DNA from 3 places in the Rhizobium sp. H4 genome. Region 1 is predicted to be linked to each of the others. Evidence: predicted binding sites of a transcription regulator. Region 1 holds the regulator's gene; each other region holds the start of a gene.
What was found. The regulator HrcA, encoded in region 1, represses chaperone genes, less so after heat shock. The targets are predictions, from matches to a motif close to GTTAGCACTCNCNNNNNGNGAGTGCTAAC.

Region 1 (7,419 bases):
ACCAGCCGCAATGCGCGCATCGTCTGCGAGCTCTGCGGCCGGCCGGAGACGAAGGTTTTCGCCGGTGCCGATAAGCCGATCGCCCGCAAGCTGGTGACGGCGGAGCACGTGCACGGCAAGACCGGCCTCGACGGTCCCGAGCTCGCCGAGCCGACGATGGCGCTGCAGCCGGCCCATTCCGTCGACTTCATCATCGAGACGCTGCGCCGCGAGCCGGAAGGAACCGTGACGCTCTGCACGCTCGGGCCGCTCACCAATATCGGCATGGCCTTTCAGAAGGCACCCGATATCATCCCGCGCATTCGCGAATTGGTGATGATGGGCGGCGGCTTCTTCGAGGGCGGCAACATCACGCCCGCGGCCGAGTTCAACATCTATGTCGATCCGGAAGCCGCCGACATCGTCTTCCGCTCCGGTATTTCGATCGTCATGATGCCGCTTGACGTGACGCACCAGTTGCTGACCCGCAAGGACCGGGTGAAGCGCATGGCCGAGATCGGCACGGCGCCGGCAAAGGCGATGGTCGAGATGCTGGAATTCTTCGAGCGCTTCGATATCGAGAAATACGGCTCCGACGGCGGGCCGCTGCACGACCCCACGGTTATCGCCTACCTCCTGAAGCCGGAGCTTTTCCAGGGCCGGGACTGCAATGTCGAAATCGAGGTGCAGTCCGAGCTTACCGTCGGCATGACCGTGGTCGACTGGTGGCATGTGACGGAGCGCAAGCGCAATGCGAAGGTGATGCGCCATGTCGATGCGGACGGCTTCTTCGATCTGCTGATCGAACGCTTCGCCCGCATCTGATTTTGTCTTCCTTCTCCAACAAAAGAGAAGGAAGCGATGTCAGGCGTCCTTCTCGTCGAAGACGGAGTTGGTTTCGGCTTCGGCCGGCTTCGGCCCGCCCTTGGCGACACCGACCATGGCCGGGCGCAGCACGCGCTCGCCGATGGTGAAGCCTGCCTGCACGACCTGGACGACCGTGTTGTTCGGCACCTCCGGGTTCGGCACCTCGAACATCGCCTGATGGAAATTCGGATCGAACTTCTGGCCGACCGGCTCGAGTTTGCGCACACCATGGCGCTCGAGCGCCGACAGCATGGCACGCTCGGTCATCTCCACACCCTCGATCAGCGTGGTCAGGCCGGCATCGGCCGTGGCCTTGGCCTCCGGAGAGATGGCATCCAGCGCCCGGCGCAGATTATCGGAGACGGCGAGCATGTCGCGGGCAAAACCGGCGACCGAATAGGACTTGGCGTCCTTGACCTCGCGCTCCGTGCGGCGGCGCAGATTGTCCATCTCGGCGGCAAGGCGCAGGTAGCGGTCGCGCAGCTCGCTGTTTTCGGCTTTCAGAAGCTCAAGCGGGTCTGGCTGGGCGGTCTCTTCCTGCACGGTATCGTTCTCGACGTAGGCGGCAGCGTCGGCTGCGGAATCGGCCGCAGTTGCGTCAGGTCCGTTTTTCGTCGTTTCATCGATCATGACGGTCTCCGGTTGGTGTCTTCAGATGCGCCCGATATCGAGGTTTGACCGAAAAAAATCAAGTCTGCGTGACAAAGAAGCGAAAATTCCGCGGACTTGCGCGCTAATGCATGTCGCCCGGAAGTGTGCAGCGGTTCCGGGATAACGACATGGATCAAAACAAAGAGCTAAAGCGCGTCAAAGCGGATTGCGCGAAAGGCGGGAGACGAGCTGGGCGGTGTAATCCACCATCGGCACGATGCGGGAATAATTGAGCCGCGTTGGGCCGATGACGCCGACAGCGCCGACGATCCGATCGTCATCGTCACGATAAGGGGCGACGATCAGCGATGAGCCCGACAGCGAGAAGAGCTTGTTTTCCGAGCCGATGAAGATGCGCACGCCCGAGCCGCTTTCGGCCAGATTGAGGATCTCGATCAGGCTGTCCTTCTTTTCGAGATCGTCGAACAGCATGCGCAGCCGGTCGAGATCCTCGGCGCCACCGAGCCCTTCGAGCAGGTTGGCGCGGCCGCGAATGATCAGCTGGGCGGGCTTTCCTTCGTCCGGGCTGCCGGCCCAGACGGCGATGCCGCGCTCGACGAGATCGCGCGAGAGCGCATCGAGCTCGTGGCGGACATCATCCTTTAACAGGCTCAATTGTTTGCGCAGCTCCGGCAGGGTCTGGCCGGACATGTGTGCATTGAGGAAATTTGCCGCCTCCGTCAGCTGCGAGGAGGTGACACCGGCCGGCAACTCGATGATGCGGTTTTCCACCTGGTCGTGATCGCCGACGAGCACGGCGAGCGCCTTTGTCGGCTCCAGCCGGATGAACTCGACATGTTTCAGCACCGGATCGCTTTTCGAGGTGATGACGAGGCCGGCGCCGCGGGAAATGCCCGACAGCATGCGGCTCGCCTCATTCATCATCGATTCGACAGGATTGCCGCCACTTTCGGCCCGCACCTGACGGTCGATATTTGCCCGCTCCTCGGCGGAGAGATCGCCGATCTGCATGAAGGCATCGACGAAGAAGCGCAGGCCGATCTGGGTCGGCAGCCGGCCGGCGCTGACATGCGGCGAATAGATCAGGCCGAGTTCTTCGAGATCGCTCATGACGTTGCGCACCGAGGCCGGCGACAGCGACATCGGCAGGAGGCGGGATAGATTGCGCGAGCCGAGTGGTTCACCGCTTTCCAGATACCCTTCGACGATGCGGCGAAAGATTTCCCGGGAGCGCTCGTCCAGCACGGCAACGGCATCTGAAACCGACGTCGACCTGATGCCCATGAAGCTCTCGAACCCACACTGATGATGCTTCCCGAAAATATAGTCAAACTCAGCCCCGTGGCAAAAGGGAATTTGCAAATGGGCGCAGCCAATCGTAGAAGCGGTCAGCAACTCCAGGAGATAAGAATGCGGCCTTCAGGCAGAAAAACCGACCAGATGCGCAAGGTCTCGTTCGAGCGCAACTTTTCCAAGCATGCGGAAGGCTCCTGCCTGGTGAAGTTCGGCGATACGCATGTGCTGTGTACCGCAAGCCTCGAGGAAAAGACGCCGCCGTGGCTGCGCAATACCGGGAAAGGCTGGGTGACGGCCGAATACGGCATGCTGCCGCGGGCGACTGGCGAACGCATGAAGCGCGAGGCGGCCGCCGGCAAGCAGGGTGGCCGCACCCAGGAAATCCAGCGGCTGATCGGCCGGTCCCTGCGCGCCGTCGTTGATCTGCAGGCGCTCGGCGAACGGCAGATCACCCTCGATTGCGATGTCATCCAGGCCGATGGCGGCACGCGGACCGCGTCGATCACCGGTGGCTGGATCGCGCTTTACGATTGCCTGAAGTGGATGGAAAGCCGCAACATGATCAAGGTTGACCGGGTCCTGAAGGATCATGTCGCCGCCATCTCCTGCGGCGTCTTCGCCAGCCAGGCGGTGATCGACCTCGACTACCTCGAGGATTCTTCGGCTGAGACCGATGCCAATTTCGTCATGACCGGCGCCGGCGGCATCGTCGAGATCCAGGGCACGGCCGAAGGCACGCCGTTTACCGAAGAGGAATTCACCTCGCTGATGGGTCTTGCCAAGAACGGCATCGGCGAACTCGTCGCCCTGCAGAAACAAGCGATTGCGGGATGAACCCCATGCTGGAAGGCATGCTGGAAACGGCGCTTTATGCGCGGGATCTCGATGCGGCCGAGGTCTTCTACGAAGACGTTCTCGGACTTGAAAAGATCACCCGTGCGGCCAACCGGCATGTCTTCTTCCGCTGCGGCCCCGGCGTGCTGCTGATCTTCAACCCCGAGGAAACGGTCAAGCCGCCGGCGCCCAATGCGCTGCAGGTGCCGCCGCACGGCACGAGCGGCGAGGGCCATGCCTGCTTCCGGGTCGCCGGCCGCAATATCGATGCGATGGCCGAACGGCTGAAGGCGGCAGGTGTGGCGATCGAATCCGAGGTGCATTGGCCGAATGGCGGCCGCTCGATCTATTTCCGCGATCCGGCCGGCAACAGCCTGGAATGCGCGGAGGCGAAAATCTGGGGCATCGAACAGGATATCTGAATGCGCAAGCTTGAAACGAAGACCATCGTTGTCGCCAGCCACAATGCCGGCAAGATCCGCGAGATCCAGGAACTGATCGGGCCGCTCGGCTTCACCGCAAAATCGGCAGCCGAGCTGAATTTCGTCGAGCCCGACGAAACCGGCACCAGCTTCGAGGAAAATGCGACGATCAAGGCGGTCGCCTCCGCCCATGCCGCCGGCATGCCGGCGCTGTCGGACGATTCCGGGCTGGTGGTCGACGCGCTCGGCGGCGATCCCGGCGTCTACACCGCCAATTGGGCGGAAAGAGCCGACGGCACGCGCGATTTCGACATGGCGATGGCGAAGGTGGAAAAGGCGCTGCAGGATGCCGGCGCCACGACGCCTGAACAGCGCACCGCGCGTTTTGTCAGCGTGCTCTGCCTCGCCTGGCCGGACGGGCATACCGAACTCTTCCGCGGCGAAGTGGAAGGCAATGTCGTCTGGCCGCCGCGCGGCACGCAGGGCTTCGGCTACGATCCGGTCTTCCAGCCGGAGGGTTACGGCGTTACCTTCGGTGAGATGAGCGGCGAGGAAAAACACGGCTGGAATATCGGCAAGCCGCAGGCGCTGTCGCACCGGGCGCGCGCCTTCAAACTCTTCGTCGAAACCTGCCTGGAGGCATAAGGTCACCACGTGGACAATTTCGATACGCCAAGCTCCCCGCGCGATGCAGCGCTGCTGCCCGATACCGGCGAGCCCGGCTTCGGCGTCTATGTCCATTGGCCCTTCTGCGCCGCGAAGTGTCCCTATTGCGACTTCAACAGCCATGTGCGCCACCAGCCGGTGGATCAGGAGCGCTTTGCCGCCGCCTTCCTGAAGGAGACGGCGGCGGTGCGGGCGATGAGCGGGCCGAAGACGGTGACGAGCATCTTCCTCGGCGGCGGCACGCCCTCGCTGATGCATCCGGAAACGGTTTCCGCCATTCTCGACGGCATTGCCCGGCACTGGCACGTGCCTGACGGTATCGAGATCACCATGGAGGCCAATCCATCAAGCGTCGAGGCCGAGCGCTTCCGCGGCTACCGGGCAGCCGGCGTCAATCGTGTCTCGCTCGGCGTGCAGGCGCTTGATGATCGCGACCTGAAATTCCTCGGCCGGCTGCATGATGTCGCCGACGCGCTGAAGGCGATCCGGCTAGCGCGCGACATTTTTCCGCGCATGTCCTTCGACCTCATCTATGCCCGGCCGAACCAGACGGTCGAGGAATGGGAACGCGAGCTGAGGCAGGCGATCTCCTACGCGGTCGACCATCTTTCGCTTTATCAGCTGACCATCGAGGAAGGCACGCCCTTCTACGGTCTGCACAAGGCGGGCAAGCTGATCGTGCCGGATGGCGAGCAATCGGCCGTGCTCTATGAGGCGACGCAGGAGATCACCGCGCGCGAGGGCATGCCCGCCTATGAGGTCTCCAACCACGCCCGGTCGGGTGCGGAAAGCCGGCACAATCTGACCTACTGGCGTTACGGCGATTATGCCGGCATCGGGCCGGGCGCGCACGGCCGGCTGACGCGCGGCCGCGAGAAGATCGCGACGGCGACCGAGCGCAAGCCGGAAGCCTGGCTCGACATGGTCGAGCGCGACGGCCACGGCATTCTCGACGAGGAGCGGCTGGGTTATGAGGAGCAGTCCGACGAATTGCTGCTGATGGGGCTGCGGCTGCGGGAAGGTGTCGATCTCGCCCGCTGGCAGCAGCTTTCCGGCCGCGAGCTCGACCCGAAGCGCGAAGAATTTCTGCTTGAGCATAAATTCATCGAGCGGATCGGCAATTCACGGCTGCGCTGCACACCGGCCGGCATGCTGATCCTCGATTCCGTCGTCGCCGACCTCGCCTGCTGATGTCGGACAACGGATTGTTTCCAGTGATAACCTTACCGCCGCGCCGATATCATTTTCAGCCGTGGCCGCTGCATAATTCCTTAAATCGAAATCGATTTAAGGATAAATATGCAGCAATTCAAAGTGCTACAGCGTCCTTTGCGCGCCTGAAGAGACGCGCGGCGCTGTAGTAGCGCCCGCCTTGAACAGGCTGCCGGTCGGCGTCTTCAGGAACATCTCCAGCGGAATATGCTCCTGGTGCAGGAAGCCGGTCGCCGGCAACAGCCCATCGCGGACCATCTCGATGACGGCGACGACCGAAGCCGAGGTCGTCCAGGCGATCGCCGTGCGGCGCGCGCCGGCAATCTCGATCGGATAATAGGCGCGCACGAATTCCTTGCGGCGCAGGCTGCCATTCTCCGTCCCCTCGGCGGCGACGTGGACGTAGACGACGTCGTCTTCGACGGGCGGCTTGGCATTGGTCAGGATCTCGCCGGCGAGTGCGCGCTTGTCGCGCATCAGAAGCTCATGGAAGAAGAAGTTCATCAGCTCCATATGGCCGGGGTAACGCATGGTCTTGTAGTCGAGATTGTCGATCTTGCCGAGCATGGTGTCGCACATGGTGCCGAGACCGCCCGAAGTGGTGAAGGCTTCGAGCTTGACGCCGCCGACATAGACCGTCTCATGCCATTCCATCGGCGAGACCAGCTTGCGCACACCGCCCTCGATGACCTCGCAATCGTTCAGATATTCGTTGACGACACCCTCCGGCGACCAGTTGAAGGCATAGCCGAGAAGGCCGGTTGGATGTTGCGGCAGGGCACCGACGCGCATGCGGATCGAGCGGCAGCGATCGAAGCCGTCGGCAAGGCTTGCGCCGACGATGCCGACGAAGCCCGGCGCCAGCCCGCATTGCGGCGCCATCAGGCCGCGGGCCGTCTTCGACAGTTCGATGATGAAATTGGTGGTGGGAACGTCTTCGGTCAGATCGAAATAATGGATGCCGGCAAGATGGGCGGCGCGGGCCAGTTCGATGTTGAGGTGATAGGGCAGGCAGGAGAGCACCGCCTCGACAGTGGAGAGCAGTTCGCCGATCACCTGAACGTCGGAAATATCGCCGGTGCGGCACTTGAAGGGCAAATCGCCCAGCGGCAATTGTGCATCGACGCCGATGACGTCGAAGCCGCCTTCATGCAACAGCGTCGCCGCCAGCCGTCCGACCTTGCCCAGGCCGAGAACGGCGATCTTTTTGAAACTCATGCATATCCTCCCACGCGCCCGCTTCGGCGCTTTCATTTTGTCCGATGCGCGCCGCTTCAGATCGGCGTGCACGGAATGGGCGGAGGTATAGAATAAAAAGCTTATAAAGGAAAACGGCCGGAATCGCTTCCGGCCGCCGAATGTCCTGGAAAATCCACCAATTATTCGTTGATCAGCCGCTTCAGCAGCTCGATTTCGTGGGAAAGCTTGGTGTCTCCCGATATCAGCTCCTCGATCTTGCGCACGGCGTGCAGCACGGTGGTGTGATCACGCCCGCCGAAACGGCGGCCGATCTCGGGGAAGGAGCGCGGCG
Region 2 (7,419 bases), on a different contig from region 1:
GGCGGTGGGAAAGCCAAGCTGCCGGCCGAGTTTTTCGCCGTCGATCACCTCCGCCTCGACGGTATAGCGGTAACCGAGCATGCCGGCGACTTCGCTGACATTGCCATCCTTCAGCAACGCGCGGATATGGCTCGACGAGACGACATCGGCGTTTTCGTCGCGGAAGGCATCGATCAGAGTGACGCCGAAGCCGTAGGTCTGGCCGGCATTCATCAGGAAGGCCGGACCGCCTTCGCGGCCGCGGCCGAAGTGGAAATCGAAGCCGGTGACGACTTCGGAGGCGCCGAGCCAATCCTTCAGGATCGAATGGATGAAATCATCGGCCGAGCGCTGCGAGAATTCGTAGTCGAAGGGATATTCGATGACGGCGTTGAACCCCAGCGTTTCCAGGATGCGGGCCTTGAGCGGCGCGGGTGTGAGGCGGAACACCGGCGTCTGCGGCCGGAAGACGGTGCGCGGATGCGGCTCGAAGGTCAGCACTAGAGCGGGGACGCCGCGCGCCCTGGCGATCTCAAGCGCGCGGTTCAGCACCGACTGATGACCGCGATGCACACCGTCGAAATTGCCGATGGCGATCACCCCGCCCTTGAGATGGGCGGGCAAGGGATCGCGGGTTTCATTGCGGTGGAAGACGGTCATCGGCTGGCTTCTCTTCATGCAAGGCGCGGCATCCACCACTTCGGCGCGGCGTTTTCCCGTTCGAGGTAGGCGTTGAGGATTGCCTCGTCGGTTTCGCCGTTCAAGGTGTATTCCTTGGCGTGGATCCCGCCGCTGATGTAGAGAAGGTCGAGGCCAAAATTCAAGGCGCCGCGGACATCGGTCGGCATGCCGTCGCCGATCGCCAGCACGCGCTCAGTGGGGACATCGCCGCGAAGTTCGCGGGCAGCGGCCAGCGTCGCCTCGTAGATCGGCCGGTGCGGCTTACCGGCGATGCGGGTTTTGCCGCCGAGCTGCTCGTAATAGGCGGCCATGGCGCCGGCGCAGGGAATGATGCGGTGGCCGCGCTCGACGACGAGGTCGGGATTGGCGCAGATCATCGGCACTTCGCGCGCCTGAAAATCCAGAAGCATGTCGGTGTAATCTTCCGGCTTCTCGGTCTCATCGTCGAAAAAGCCGGTGCAGACGAGCGATCGCGCTTCGCCTGCCGGCACCCGCTCGACGCCGATGCCTTCGAGAAGCGCTTTGTCACGCTCGGGGCCGAGCAGAAAGACCGTCTTCGGTCCCTCGGAAATCAGCCCGCGCGTGACGTCGCCCGAGGTGACGATCCTGTCGAAGGCGATGTCAGGCACGCCGATATGAAGCAACTGCTCGACGACCTGCCAGGAAAGGCGCGGCGAATTGGTGATGAGGACGACGGCGAGGCCTCTCTCGCGGGCGGCCTGAAGGGCCGCGGCAGCCTTGGGGAACGGATCGACGCCGTTGTGAACGACGCCCCAGACATCACAGAGCACCACATCATAGCGATCCGTGATCTCAGAGAAGGTTTCTATCCGCTTGGCCATTCCAATATCCCGAGTTGCTGCAGTCACCGGTGACATTGCAAAGGCGCAGGACGATGGCAAGGCATTTTCTTCGCCATCAGCCACCACAAAGCTCAGTCGCGACAATCCGGCGCGTGATCGGCAAGGCTCGGCCGCGACAGAGAGTTCGGCCGAAATCTCCGGCATTTCTCCGGCCTCTTCACAATTCCGGCACAAAAATTCGTGATTGCTATCATTGACTCCTTTCGGAGCCATCCCTAAATGCACGTCGCTAGCACTCACCGCAAGGGAGTGCTAACACCTATCCATGTGGGCCACTCCGGCCCGCGAATGTCATTCGATCGAGGGATTAGACAATGGCAAGCACCAATTTCCGTCCGCTTCACGACCGCGTCGTCGTTCGTCGCGTCGAGTCCGAAGAGAAGACCAAGGGCGGGATCATCATTCCTGACACCGCCAAGGAAAAGCCGCAGGAAGGCGAAATCGTCGCCGTCGGTTCCGGCGCTCGTGACGAGTCCGGCAAGGTCGTCGCACTCGACGTCAAGGCTGGCGACCGCGTGCTGTTCGGCAAGTGGTCCGGCACCGAAGTCAAGATCAACGGCGAAGACCTTCTGATCATGAAGGAAGCCGACATCATGGGCATCATCGGCTGATTGGCCGATCCGCTTTCCCGAAATGACTGACGGGCTTTTGCCCGAACAAATCGAATTCAGGAGTCACAAACATGGCAGCTAAAGAAATCAAGTTTGGCCGCACCGCGCGCGAAAAGATGCTGCGCGGCGTCGACATTCTCGCCGATGCAGTCAAGGTCACGCTCGGCCCGAAGGGTCGTAACGTCATCATCGACAAGTCCTTCGGCGCGCCGCGCATCACCAAGGACGGCGTTTCCGTCGCCAAGGAAATCGAACTCGAAGACAAGTTCGAAAACATGGGCGCCCAGATGGTCCGCGAAGTTGCTTCGAAGACCAACGACATCGCCGGCGACGGCACCACGACTGCAACCGTTCTTGCCCAGGCGATCGTTCGCGAAGGCGCCAAGGCCGTTGCCGCCGGCATGAACCCGATGGACCTGAAGCGCGGCATCGATCTCGCCGTCGCCGAAGTCGTCAAGGATCTCCAGGCCAAGGCCAAGAAGATCAACACGTCGGAAGAAGTCGCCCAGGTCGGCACGATCTCGGCAAACGGCGAGCGCCAGGTTGGCCTCGACATTGCCGAAGCCATGCAGAAGGTCGGCAACGAAGGCGTCATCACGGTTGAAGAAGCCAAGACCGCCGAAACCGAACTCGAAGTCGTCGAAGGCATGCAGTTCGACCGCGGCTACCTCAGCCCCTACTTCGTCACCAACCCGGAAAAGATGGTTGCCGACCTCGAAGACGTCTTCATTCTCCTCCACGAGAAGAAGCTCTCGAACCTGCAGTCGATGCTCCCGGTTCTCGAAGCCGTCGTCCAGACCGGCAAGCCGCTCCTCATCATTGCTGAAGATGTCGAAGGCGAAGCCCTTGCAACGCTCGTCGTCAACAAGCTGCGCGGCGGCCTGAAGATCGCTGCCGTCAAGGCCCCTGGCTTCGGCGACCGCCGCAAGGCCATGCTCGAAGACATCGCCATCCTGACGGGCGGCACTGTCATCTCCGAAGATCTCGGCATCAAGCTCGAATCCGTCACGCTCGACATGCTCGGCCGCGCCAAGAAGGTTTCGATCTCCAAGGAAAACACCACGATCGTCGATGGTTCGGGTGCCAAGTCCGACATCGAAGGCCGTGTTGCCCAGATCAAGGCGCAGATCGAAGAGACCACCTCCGACTACGATCGCGAGAAGCTGCAGGAACGCCTTGCCAAGCTCGCCGGCGGCGTTGCCGTCATCCGCGTCGGCGGTTCGACCGAAGTCGAAGTCAAGGAAAAGAAGGACCGCATCGACGACGCCCTCAACGCGACGCGCGCTGCCGTTCAGGAAGGCATCGTACCGGGCGGCGGCGTTGCCCTGCTGCGCTCCTCCGTCAAGATCACCTCCAAGGGCATCAACGACGACCAGGAAGCCGGCGTCAACATCGTTCGCCGCGCGCTGCAGGCTCCGGCCCGCCAGATCGCTGAGAACGCAGGCGACGAAGCCTCGATCGTTGTCGGCAAGATCCTCGACAAGGATCAGGACAACTGGGGTTACAACGCCCAGACCGGCGAATATGGCGACATGATCGGCATGGGCATCATCGACCCGGTCAAGGTCGTTCGCACCGCCCTGCAGGATGCCGCTTCCGTTGCATCGCTGCTGATCACTACCGAAGCCATGATCGCCGAGCTGCCGAAGAAGGACGCTCCGGCTATGCCGGGCGGCATGGGCGGCATGGGCGGTATGGACATGATGTGATAGGCCAACGGCCTTTCACAGCATCGTCCATGAATCCGCCCATCATCTAAGATGGTTCAGCGCATCGAGCGCGCTGAACTGGCGGTATGGACATGATGTGATAGGCGAAAGCCTGCACTCATTCCGGCATCCGGAACAGGAAGGGCGGCCCTCGGGTCGCCCTTTTTCTTTTGCCACGAACTTCCTTCGAGCGATTCGATCCGTTGCGCGCTATTTTGTGTCGTGCAGCGCATTTGCCGGACGGCCAAGCTTTCCCGAGGCTTGCGCCGCTGCTTGTTTTTCTCTCCACGCAAGATGCGCGCGGTCGCCGCCTTACGGCGATATATCTCCCGCCAAGTGGGGTGAAACGTGGGAAAAGCGCTGAAATTTGGGCTCTGTTCTGTCCAAAAGTGCCTATAGGCCGACAGGATCTCGATCCGAACACCCCTTAAAAAGCCGTTGCCGTTTGTGCAAAAGCTCCTATAAATCCGCGCTGCAATTGAAGTGCGCCCGGCGATCATTTTCGCTGTCAGACGAGCGCGGACGGCGATGCCACAACAGTCGGTTCGAAGGGCTCCGGTTCGGAGGTCCGGATGGCCGCGGCAATGATCGCCGGTATGGGCGCGGGCATTATGCCCGCTGCTGCATGAGCCTGTCTCAGTGTTTGCCGAGCGTGCGGCGGAGGAGCCGCATGCGAACGAGGGAACGCCCGTGTTCAAGATTGCCAAAGCCAATGCAGCCGTACCGTTGCTGCCTGGCTCGATGAACGACAACAATCAACAGCACGAGATGCTGGCGCAGTTTTCTGTTTCCGAAAGCTGGACCTGCGATCTGTCGAGCGGCGTGCTTCATCTCGGCAAGTGGAGCGCCATGCTGCATTGCCTCTCCGCTGAGGAATGCGGATTGCTGAACCTGATACGATGCTACGATTCCGGAGATCGCAGTCACGTGCTGGAACTGTTCGAACAGGCGGCAACACACTGCTCCTCCTTCTGCTTTTCGACGACGATCATCATGCCGAACGGCTTGCGCCAGCCGCTATTCTGCATGGGCGAGTCAAACGGGCTCGAGGAGAAATACAGCGGCAGCCTGGCCGGCGTCTTCGTCTTTCCGCGTTTCAAGCTCGAAGGCGCAAGGCAGATTACCAACCGGCAATAGAGGCGGGCGGGCGAAATTTCGGTCTCCGCTGAAAGCGGTCAGACTGCTGAAAAAGCCGGCCAACTCCCCTTTCGTCATGCTCGGGCTTGTCCCGAGTATCTGCCTCGGGTCGATAGGGCAGCAGATCCTCGGTACAAAGCCGAGGATGACGTTGGAGGGGGAAAGCCTTGGGTTGTCATATAGTTGAGGCCGCTCCCGAGAGCGGCCTTTGCGCTTTCCGGGACCGCTACTCCGGCTTGACCGGAACATTGAGGCCCCGGGCACTGGCCGGACGGGCGATGCAGCGTTCCAGCCAATCCGAAACGGCGGGGAAACTCGCATAGTCGAGGACCTCGCGGCCGCCATAGAAGATGTCGGCGCCGCGGACCCAGGTGAAGGTGGTGATATCGGCGATCGTATACTGATCGTCCATGATCCACTGACGGCCCTTCAACCGGCCTTCGAGCACGCCGAGCAGCCGTTTGGATTCATCGCGATAGCGCTCCACCGGATAGGAATTGTTGGCGACCTTATCGGCGGCGGATTTGTAGAAATGGCCGAACTGACCGAACATCGGGCCGATGCCGGCCATCTGGAAAAACACCCACTGAATGCATTCGTAGCGGCCGGCGGCATCCTCAGGAATGAGCTTGCCGGTCTTTTCCGCGAGATAGAGCAGGATGGCGCCGGATTCGAAAAGGCCGATCGGTTTGCCCTCAGGCCCCTTCGGATCGATGATCGCCGGAATGCGGCCGTTCGGATTGAGAGATTCGAATTCCGGTGACTTCTGTTCGTTGGCGTCGAAGGAAACATAATGCGGCTCATAGGCGAGACCGAGCTCTTCGAGGGCGACGGACACTTTCACGCCGTTCGGCGTCTGCAGCGAATAGAGCTGGATGATGTCGGGATTTTTCGCCGGCCATCGCCTCGTGATCGGAAATGCGGAAAGATCTGCCATCGGAGTCTCCAGGGTTCGGCGCCGACCATAGGAGACGAGGCGCTGGAAAAGCAAGCGAGGCGTCGTTTCATATTATTGAACGAAGTGTCCCCTTCCGTCTATCTTTGCATAACGAAGGAAATAGGCGAGATAGGGATATCAGAGATCCACAGCGTGCCCGGGGGGCACCAATATCTCCAGAGCCATTCAACGGAGCAACATCCATGTCGAACGCCTTTATCCTGATTGCCCGCATTCTCCTGTCTTTCATGTTCGTCCTTTCCGGCTTCATGAAGCTAAGCGATCCTGCCGGTACTGCTGGCATGATCGCCGGTGCCGGCCTGCCGGCAGCATCCCTGTTGGCTTATGCCGCAGGCCTTTTCGAACTGCTCGCCGGCCTTGCGGTTCTCACAGGCTTCCAGGTCCGGATTGCCGGTTGGCTGCTCGCGGGCTTCTGTGTCTTCACGGCCGTTGCCTTCCATCTGCCCTACGCAAGTGGCGCGGAACTCGTGAATATTCTCAACCAGATCATGGTCATGAAGAACATCACGCTTGCCGGCGCGTATATATTGCTCGCCACCGTCGGTGCCGGTGACTATTCGATTGACGCCCGCCGCGGCGCCTATGCGGCTGCCTGATAGAACGAATATCCTCCCAAGCATGCAAAACCCGCCGTCATTGAATTGACGGCGGGTTCTCTTATGCATTGACGGCGGAGATCAGAGCGCGGCGCGCACCGCGTCGACGATCGCCTGCACGACCGGGTCATCTGCATGGCTATCCTTGCGGGCGCGCACCAGGCAGGCCTGCGAATGCAGTATGACGCCGTCCTGGAGCACCTTCAGGTGGTTGGCGCGCAGCGTCGAGCCGGTGGAGGTGATATCGACGATGATATCGGCCGAGCCGGAGGCAGGCGCACCTTCGGTGGCGCCGAGGCTTTCGACGATGCGGTAAAGCTGGATGCCGTGCTGGCTCGAGAAGAACTGCTGGGTCAGCCGCCAGTATTTAGTGGCAATCGCCAGGCGCCGGCCATGGCGGGCGCGGAAATCGGCCGCGACATCGCCGAGATCGGCCATGGTCTCGACATCCAGCCAGATCTCCGGCACCGCAACGACGACATCGGCGTGACCGAAGCCGAGGCGGGCGCAGAATTCGACGCGCTTGTCGATCTCGGCAAAACCCTCCCGCATCAGATCCTCGCCGGTGACACCGAAATCGACGGTGCCGTTGCCGAGTTCGCGGGAGATTTCGGAGGCCGAAAGGAAGGCCACTTCGACATCGTCCCAGCCTTCGACACGGCCGCGATAGGAGCGGTCGTTGCCGACAGCCGTAATCGTCATGCCGGCCCGCTCGAAGATCGCCGAGGCATCGTCCTTCATCCGGCCCTTGGAGGGAAGCGCGATGGTGATGGTCATGCGGCTGCCCTTTCGGTTTCGATGCGGTCGAGCCAGAAGGAGAAGCCGACGGCCGGAATGCGGTCCGTCGCGCCGAGGAAGGTCAGGAGCTTATCGAAGCGGCCGCCG
Region 3 (7,419 bases), on a different contig from region 1:
AGGCGGTCTTCGAAGCGCATCCCCTTGGCGAGCATATCGCCGCTTTCGGCGTAAAGCTGTTCGTATCGTCGGTTCCACAGGACGAAGCGGTCTTCTGCGTCGAACAGGACGAGGCCTTCCGGGACGACTTCGAAAGCTGCCAAAAGCCGGGCATGCGCCGCCCGCGCCTCCTGCTCGGCGCGTTCTGCCTGGGCGTGCGCCTCTGCAAGGGCTTTTTCAGCAAACCAGGCCTTTGTGATATCCTCATGGGTCGATACCCAGCCGCCCTCCGGCGTCCGCTGATGATAACCGCGGATGATCCGGCCGGATTTCAGTTCCTTGATCCAATCCTGGGGCACATCGCCCATATTGGTCGCTTCGGCCCAGGCGAGATAGTCCGATGTGGAGGTGGCGGGAACGGCGCCGACCTCCAGTCTGAGATTCAGGATGTCTTCCAGCGACTGTCCAGGGTGGATGACGGCGGGATCGAGTCCATAAACCTCAGCATAACGATTATTCGAAAGAAGCAGCCGACCGCTTTCGTCAAACAGGCAGACGCCCTGTCCCATGCTGGCAAGCGCCGTTTCGAGTTGCTCGTTGCGCCGCTGCAGTCGCGCCTGCGCGGCGGCGAGCTCGATGTGTCGCTTAAAGCGGGCGACGAGCTCGGCGGCGGACACGAGGTTGGAGACACAATCCACCGCACCGGCGGCAAACCCCGCAATCTTGGTCTGCTCGTCCTGAGGCGAGACCAGGATAATCACAGGGATATCACGCGTTACGACGTTTCCCTTGAGACGCCGGCAGTCTTCGAGACCGTCCCCCTCCGGCGACAGAGCGTCGAGCAGGATAAGCTCCGGTAACGGCCGCTTGGCGGCGCATTCATGAAATCCATCTCGATCAAGATGAACGCCGAGCACGATACCGTGTTGATCAAGGCAATCGCCAATTCCGGGCAGGCCCGTCAACGCACCACCCATTGCGGAGATCATGTGCAGCTCGTCGGACAAGACCATTCCCCCGTTCGCCCAAGTACCCACGACCATAAGTCGTATGAGTTAATAAGCAACTTACCGCTGGTCGGCATGCCGCCGCGGCCTGTTTCATAGTCAGGAAATGGTTAGCGGCTGGCGGCTATTTCTTGAACTTCGGAAGAGTTTCGCTCGCCGCGCCAGAAATTGCGACAGCCTGCGCTGCGTTCGCAGAACGGAACACCTATCGTCCGTTCTCTATATCGCGCACCAGATCGAGGCCGCGTTGATACTTTTCCTTGTCTTTGCCGGTCTGTTCGGCCTGTCGGAGATTGTCTTCGAGGTCGGCCCGCTTGACGGTCAGAGCGAGCGGATTTGCTGCCGCACGCCTGACGAATTCCTCATCCGGCTCGTCGGACCGCCGGGTCAACGCATCCACTGCAGAGATGATCGCCGGCGGGAAGCCTTCCTCTCTCAACCTGTCGAGCGTCCAGCCGCTGCCTTTTTCTGCAACGTCGTGAAGGTAGGCGACGGTTCGCGCCTCGTCGCCCGACACGAGAAGCGCAACCCGCTGACAGTGCTCGAAAAAGGGCCGGCCGGTTTTATCCGTCTGGCCATCATGCGCGTCCATAGCGACTTGCATGGCGTGGTCGAGATGCTGCATGACGATTACGGTCCTTCGGTCTCTCTGATCTTTTCTCGGGAAGGTTTCTCCCCCGTGGTTATTTCGATATCCGCCGTCTCCCCGGCATCTTGACCAGACCCGAGGCTTGGCCGGTCGAGATCGCCGCTTTCCCCGGCGCCTTGAAGCAGCGCCGCGTCGTCCCTGTCGTCTTGATCGAGCAGGTCCTGCAGCGTCGCATCCTCGTCCTCACCAGCCAACTCGTCGCAGGCTTGCATCCAATGACGCAGGTCCGCCCCTTCAGGGCGGCCTTCGGCCTCCCAGATTTCGTAGGCCCGCCGGCGTATCTGTTCGTGTTTGTCTGTGGCCATGATCTTCTCCAGTTCCGACCTGACCTCGCGGTTGGTTCGCCGTGTCTTAAGGCGTGTTGATGGTGGGAAGAAAATCCTCCACCTGCTTGCGCTCATTCTTTGAAAGCGTCTCCACCCGCTCCTGCCAGAAGCGTTCAGCCGCCGGCGGATCCTCCTCCCATTGACGAACAGTGGTGATGTTGTCGTCGATCTTGGACCGGCGGCGCCCCCCGAGGCTCAGATACTCTCTCGCGAGTTTCAGGCTCGGAGTTTCAGCGCCGCTGTCTCGATCCAACGTCGAATCCGCATTGCGCCGGGCTGCGTCCGACGCTCTTTGACGATCGGTTTCGGCTCGCTCAGTGTCGAAGGAACGCGCGTCGTCGGTTCCGCTTTCAGGTGGCGTGCTGGTTTTAGGAGTCGTCATGGGCAATCAGTGAACGGCCATGCTTACCATGCGATAAGGGTGCATAGCCTCGAACTGCGAGATCATCGCCGTCGCCTCGAGCAATACGCGCTCGGCATTCTCGGGATCGTCCCGGGCGAGTTCGTCGGCGTTGACGCGGATCGCTTCGGCCATGTTGTTCGACAGTACAGCAAAGTGCATATTGCCCTCGACGAGGGCCTCGCGCGCCGTATCCTCCAGCGTACGAGCGATATCGACGAAGATTTCCTCGCGTTCCTCGATACTGAGGTCTTTGATAATATTGGTCTTCTCTTCCATGTCACTCACTCCTAAAGACGTGGGACGGTGATCGAGCTCATCGAGCCTCGATCGCCTGAGAGCTAGGAACGCCGAAATCCGGATTCAAGCCGGAACAGTTTTGAACTCGTCTTATCAGACGAGGGGACGACCATCGTCATTAGCCCGAACGCAGGAGCCGGCCTTCGGTTCCCCGGCGCCATTAGCAGTCACCTGCAGAGAGTGCTAATTTTTCTGCGTCGCCCCTTGAAATCGAAAAACCATCGAACCAGATCAATCGCGCAAGGCGCGCGACCTTGCACCCGTCCGGACTGGTCATCAGGTCCGGTCTGGCGAACAACGTCATCATTGTTTGTCGATGGAGGAAGACATGTCGTTCCGACCGCTTCATGACCGCATTCTCGTCCGCCGCGTCGATTCCGAGGAAAAGACCAAGGGCGGTATCATCATTCCCGACACCGCCAAGGAAAAGCCGCAGGAAGGCGAGGTCATCGCCGTCGGCCCCGGCGCGCGCGATGATGCTGGCCAGGTCCAGCCGCTCGACGTCAAGGTCGGCGACCGCATCCTGTTCGGCAAGTGGTCCGGCACCGAGATCAAGATCAATGGCGAAGACCTGCTGATCATGAAGGAGAGCGACGTGATGGGTATCATCGAAGCCCAGAGCGAAGGAAAGCAGGCCGCCTGAGACCCTCAGGACGTGGTCAATGCTAGCTGCCTATGAAGGAGTGAGGACATGGCTGCTAAAGAAGTCAAATTCAACGTCGAAGCCCGTGAGAAGCTGCTGCGCGGCGTCGACATCCTGGCCAACGCCGTGAAGGTAACGCTTGGCCCGAAGGGCCGCAACGTCGTGATCGACAAATCCTTCGGCGCGCCGCGCATCACCAAGGACGGCGTTTCCGTCGCCAAGGAAATCGAACTTGAAGACAAGTTCGAAAACATGGGCGCTCAGATGGTCCGCGAAGTGGCTTCGAAGACCAGCGACATCGCCGGCGACGGTACCACGACTGCGACCGTTCTCGCCCAGGCGATCGTCAAGGAGGGCGCCAAGGCCGTTACCTCAGGCATGAACCCGATGGACCTGAAGCGCGGCATCGATCTCGCCGTCACCGCTATCGTCGCGGAACTGAAGGCCAACGCCCGTAGTATCTCCAACAATTCCGAAATTGCCCAGGTCGGCACTATTTCAGCCAACGGTGATTCCGAGATCGGCCGCTTCCTGGCGGAGGCGATGGAAAAGGTCGGCAATGACGGCGTCATCACGGTTGAAGAAGCCAAGACCGCCGAAACCGAACTCGAAGTCGTCGAAGGCATGCAGTTCGACCGCGGCTATCTCAGCCCCTATTTCGTCACCAATGCCGACAAGATGCGGGTCGAGTTCGAGGATCCCTATATCCTGATCCACGAGAAGAAACTGTCGAACCTGCAGTCGATGCTCCCGATCCTCGAAGCCGTCGTCCAGTCCGGCAAGCCGCTTCTCATCATCGCCGAAGACGTGGAAGGCGAAGCGCTTGCAACGCTCGTCGTCAACAAGCTCCGCGGCGGCCTGAAGATCGCTGCCGTCAAGGCCCCTGGCTTCGGCGACCGCCGCAAGGCGATGCTCGAAGACATCGCCGTGCTCACTGCCGGCACTGTCATCTCCGAAGACCTCGGCATCAAGCTCGAATCGGTCACGCTCGACATGCTCGGCCGCGCCAAGAAAGTGTCGGTCGAGAAGGAGAACACCACGATCGTCGACGGTTCGGGCGCCAAGTCCGACATCGAAGGCCGGATTGCCCAGATCAAGGCGCAGATCGAAGAGACCACCTCTGACTACGACCGCGAGAAGCTGCAGGAACGTCTTGCCAAGCTCGCCGGCGGCGTTGCCGTCATCCGCGTCGGCGGCTCGACGGAGGTCGAAGTGAAGGAAAAGAAGGACCGCGTCGACGATGCACTTCACGCAACCCGCGCGGCGGTCGAGGAAGGCATCCTGCCGGGCGGCGGCGTGGCGCTGCTGCGCACCGTCAAGGCGCTTGAAAAAGTCCAGACCGCCAATGCCGACCAGCGCGTCGGCGTCGAGATCGTTCGCCGCGCACTCGAGGCGCCGGCTCGCCAGATCGCCGAGAACGCCGGTGCGGAGGGCTCGGTGGTCGTCGGCAAGCTGCGCGAGAAAAGCGAGTTCTCCTATGGCTGGAACGCGCAGACGGACGAATATGGCGACCTTTATGCGCAGGGCGTCATCGATCCGGCCAAGGTCGTTCGCACCGCCCTTCAGGACGCGGCCTCCATCGCTGGTCTTCTCGTGACGACGGAAGCCATGGTCGCCGAGAAGCCGAAGAAGGATGCCGCTCCGCCATTGCCCCCCGGTGCCGGCATGGATTTCTGACAGATGACAGATAGGCCCGCACGCTCTGCCGGGCGGGCCTTTTTCGAGGGAATGAAAATGGTTCAAACGATCCTAAACCGATCGCAGGTGCCGCTGGACTCCCGCGATCTGGCAACCTGCCAGCAAGTCTTCGACAAGCTCCGCACCGACTACGGGGTGGCAAGGGACAGCGACGAAGCCGAACGAATGGCGAGCATCATCATCGAGCTCTACCGGCAGGGCGTACGCGACCCCAACCACCTGCAATCGATGGTCGAGGCGGCCCGCGGGCTCTTCGAAACGCGCCAGGAGGCGCCGGCTGCGGGGTGACCCCATAGAGCAAGACGCTTAGGTCATTTATATCGGCCGCCGCTGACGAGAGCTTCCTCGGGTGCGGCGGCCATAGCGTTCCTTAGCCTCAGCACAAACCATTCGGCGCGCTCGACAAGCGCGATCCGGGCATCGTCTTGTCGGTGATTCAAGAGCTCACGGTCTTCAATCCAACGTCATCGCCGATCATTTCGCTCCGATCCTTTGAAGCTTCACTCATGATCGGGCATCGCCATCACAGCGACGCCTGCCCATCAGACGCGGGATCGAGATTTCCTCGGATAGCCTTTCGGAAAATCGATTCCGATTTAAGAGCCGATGCGCTAGTGACAAGGCTCGAGTGCATTCTGAAGGTTTCGAAATGATTCCACGCCTCCAATCGAGGGATTCCATCCCTCTTCCAGCCGCGGGGTTTTTCCAGCGGCTCGTCGAGGCGGGGTTCGACGGCGATATCGAGACCGGTGCGGCGAGCGGAACCGTATTTTCAACCGACAATTCCATCTACCAAGTCGCTCCGGGCGGCATTCTTTTTCCGAGGAGCGTCGAAGACCTGCAGGTCGTGGCGACCGTGCTGTCGGGACCGGCCTTCCAGGAGATCAGCATCGCGCCGCGCGGCGGCGGCACCGGCACAAACGGTCAATCCCTGACATCCGGCGTCGTGGTGGACTGTTCGCGCCATATGAAATCCATTCTCGATATCGATCCCGTCCGAAGGATCGCGCGTGTCCAGGCGGGCGTCGTCAAGGATGAGCTGAACCGAGCCCTGAAGCCCTACGGCCTGTTCTTCGCGCCCGAACTTTCCACCTCCAACCGCGCCACCATCGGCGGCATGATCTCCACCGATGCCTGCGGCCAGGGTTCATGCCTCTACGGCAAGACCAGCAACCACGTCCTCGGATTGCGTATCGTCCTGATGGACGGGTCCGATTTTTGGTCGCGCCCGATCGACGCAGAGGCGTACGCGAGGGTTGCCGCGCGCGAGGACCGCGTCGGCAATATCCACAGGACGGTCGAACGGATCGCGCGGGAGAAGCACGAGCGGATCGCCGAGATCTTTCCGAAGCTTAACCGCTACATGACCGGCTACGACCTCGCCCATATCAGGCGTGACGACGGACGCTTCGACCTCAATGCCGTTCTTAGCGGCTCGGAGGGAACGCTGGCGATGATCGCCGAAGCAGAACTCAACCTTCTGCCGATCCCCGCCCATGCAGCGCTGATCAACATCCGCTACGGCGATTTCAACACCGCCCTGGAGGACGCGCGCAATCTCGTGGCGCTGAAGGTCGCCTCGGTGGAAACGGTCGACGAGAAAGTGCTCGGCCTCGCGAAAGGCGATATCGTCTGGACCGGCATTGCCCGCGTCTTTCCCGACGATCCGAGCATTGCGACCAATGGCATCAACATCGCCGAAGTGCTGGCCGATAATGAAGACGAACTCGAGCGCAAGCTTGCGGAGGTGACCGCCGCGCTCGACACGGGCGCGAATGCCCGCCATGCTGGTTATACGATCGCCCGGGGCCATGCCGATGTCGAGGCGATCTGGTCGATGCGCAAGCGCGCGGTGGGCCTGCTCGGTAATGTGGAAGGGCCGGTCAGGCCGGTTGCTTTCGTCGAGGATACGGCGGTGCCGCCGGAGAATTTGGCGGCCTATATTCGCGAGTTCCGCGCGCTTCTCGATGGCGCCGGTCTCTCCTACGGCATGTTCGGCCATGTCGATGCCGGCGTCCTGCACGTGCGGCCGGCACTGGACCTCACCCGCACTGATCACGTCCGGCTGGTTCGAGAGGTCAGCGACGCCGTCGTGGCGCTGACCCGCAAATATGGCGGAGTGCTCTGGGGCGAACATGGCAAGGGCGTGCGTTCGGAATATGTGCCGGAGTTTTTCGGCGATCTTTATCCCAGCCTGCAGGAAATCAAGAGGGCTTTCGATCCTGAAAATCGGCTCAATCCCGGCAAGATCGCAACCCCTTCCACGGGAGCGCTGACGAAGATCGACGAAGTCCCGCTGCGGGGAGATACCGACCGCATCATCGGCAACGAGATCCGCTCCGCCTTCGACAACGCCGCCTATTGCAACGGCAACGGCGCCTGTTTCGATTTCGACGAGACGAGCCCGATGTGCCCCT

Region 2: a site for HrcA is predicted at 1,752-1,780, ahead of groES (co-chaperone GroES). Genes of this name have one in related genera too.
Region 3: a site for HrcA is predicted at 2,821-2,849, ahead of groES (co-chaperone GroES). Genes of this name have one in related genera too.

Annotation. Positions count from the first base shown of each region.
Region 1 covers NZ_PSOW01000006.1:295,043-302,461, reverse strand. The annotation lists gene C4N04_RS12200 (nucleoside hydrolase) at 1-804, shown strand, start outside; gene grpE (nucleotide exchange factor GrpE) at 844-1,476, opposite strand; gene hrcA (heat-inducible transcriptional repressor HrcA) at 1,654-2,742, opposite strand; gene rph (ribonuclease PH) at 2,869-3,588, shown strand; gene C4N04_RS12180 (VOC family protein) at 3,585-4,010, shown strand; gene rdgB (RdgB/HAM1 family non-canonical purine NTP pyrophosphatase) at 4,011-4,655, shown strand; gene hemW (radical SAM family heme chaperone HemW) at 4,665-5,867, shown strand; gene C4N04_RS12165 (saccharopine dehydrogenase C-terminal domain-containing protein) at 5,994-7,106, opposite strand; gene dnaA (chromosomal replication initiator protein DnaA) at 7,268-7,419, opposite strand, start outside.
Region 2 covers NZ_PSOW01000020.1:66,546-73,964, forward strand. The annotation lists gene C4N04_RS26455 (bifunctional riboflavin kinase/FAD synthetase) at 1-639, opposite strand, end outside; gene C4N04_RS26460 (TIGR01459 family HAD-type hydrolase) at 654-1,502, opposite strand; gene groES (co-chaperone GroES) at 1,838-2,134, shown strand; gene groL (chaperonin GroEL) at 2,206-3,843, shown strand; gene C4N04_RS31645 (hypothetical protein) at 3,900-4,343, opposite strand; gene C4N04_RS26475 (hypothetical protein) at 4,534-4,980, shown strand; gene C4N04_RS26480 (glutathione binding-like protein) at 5,207-5,917, opposite strand; gene C4N04_RS26485 (DoxX family protein) at 6,121-6,534, shown strand; gene hisG (ATP phosphoribosyltransferase) at 6,616-7,311, opposite strand; gene C4N04_RS26495 (ATP phosphoribosyltransferase regulatory subunit) at 7,308-7,419, opposite strand, start outside.
Region 3 covers NZ_PSOW01000027.1:2,220-9,638, forward strand. The annotation lists gene C4N04_RS29380 (PAS-domain containing protein) at 1-992, opposite strand, end outside; gene C4N04_RS29385 (HD domain-containing protein) at 1,192-1,611, opposite strand; gene C4N04_RS29390 (DUF2934 domain-containing protein) at 1,617-1,940, opposite strand; gene C4N04_RS29395 (hypothetical protein) at 1,987-2,343, opposite strand; gene C4N04_RS29400 (hypothetical protein) at 2,350-2,640, opposite strand; gene groES (co-chaperone GroES) at 2,990-3,304, shown strand; gene groL (chaperonin GroEL) at 3,353-4,981, shown strand; gene C4N04_RS29415 (hypothetical protein) at 5,039-5,290, shown strand; gene C4N04_RS29420 (FAD-binding and (Fe-S)-binding domain-containing protein) at 5,652-7,419, shown strand, end outside.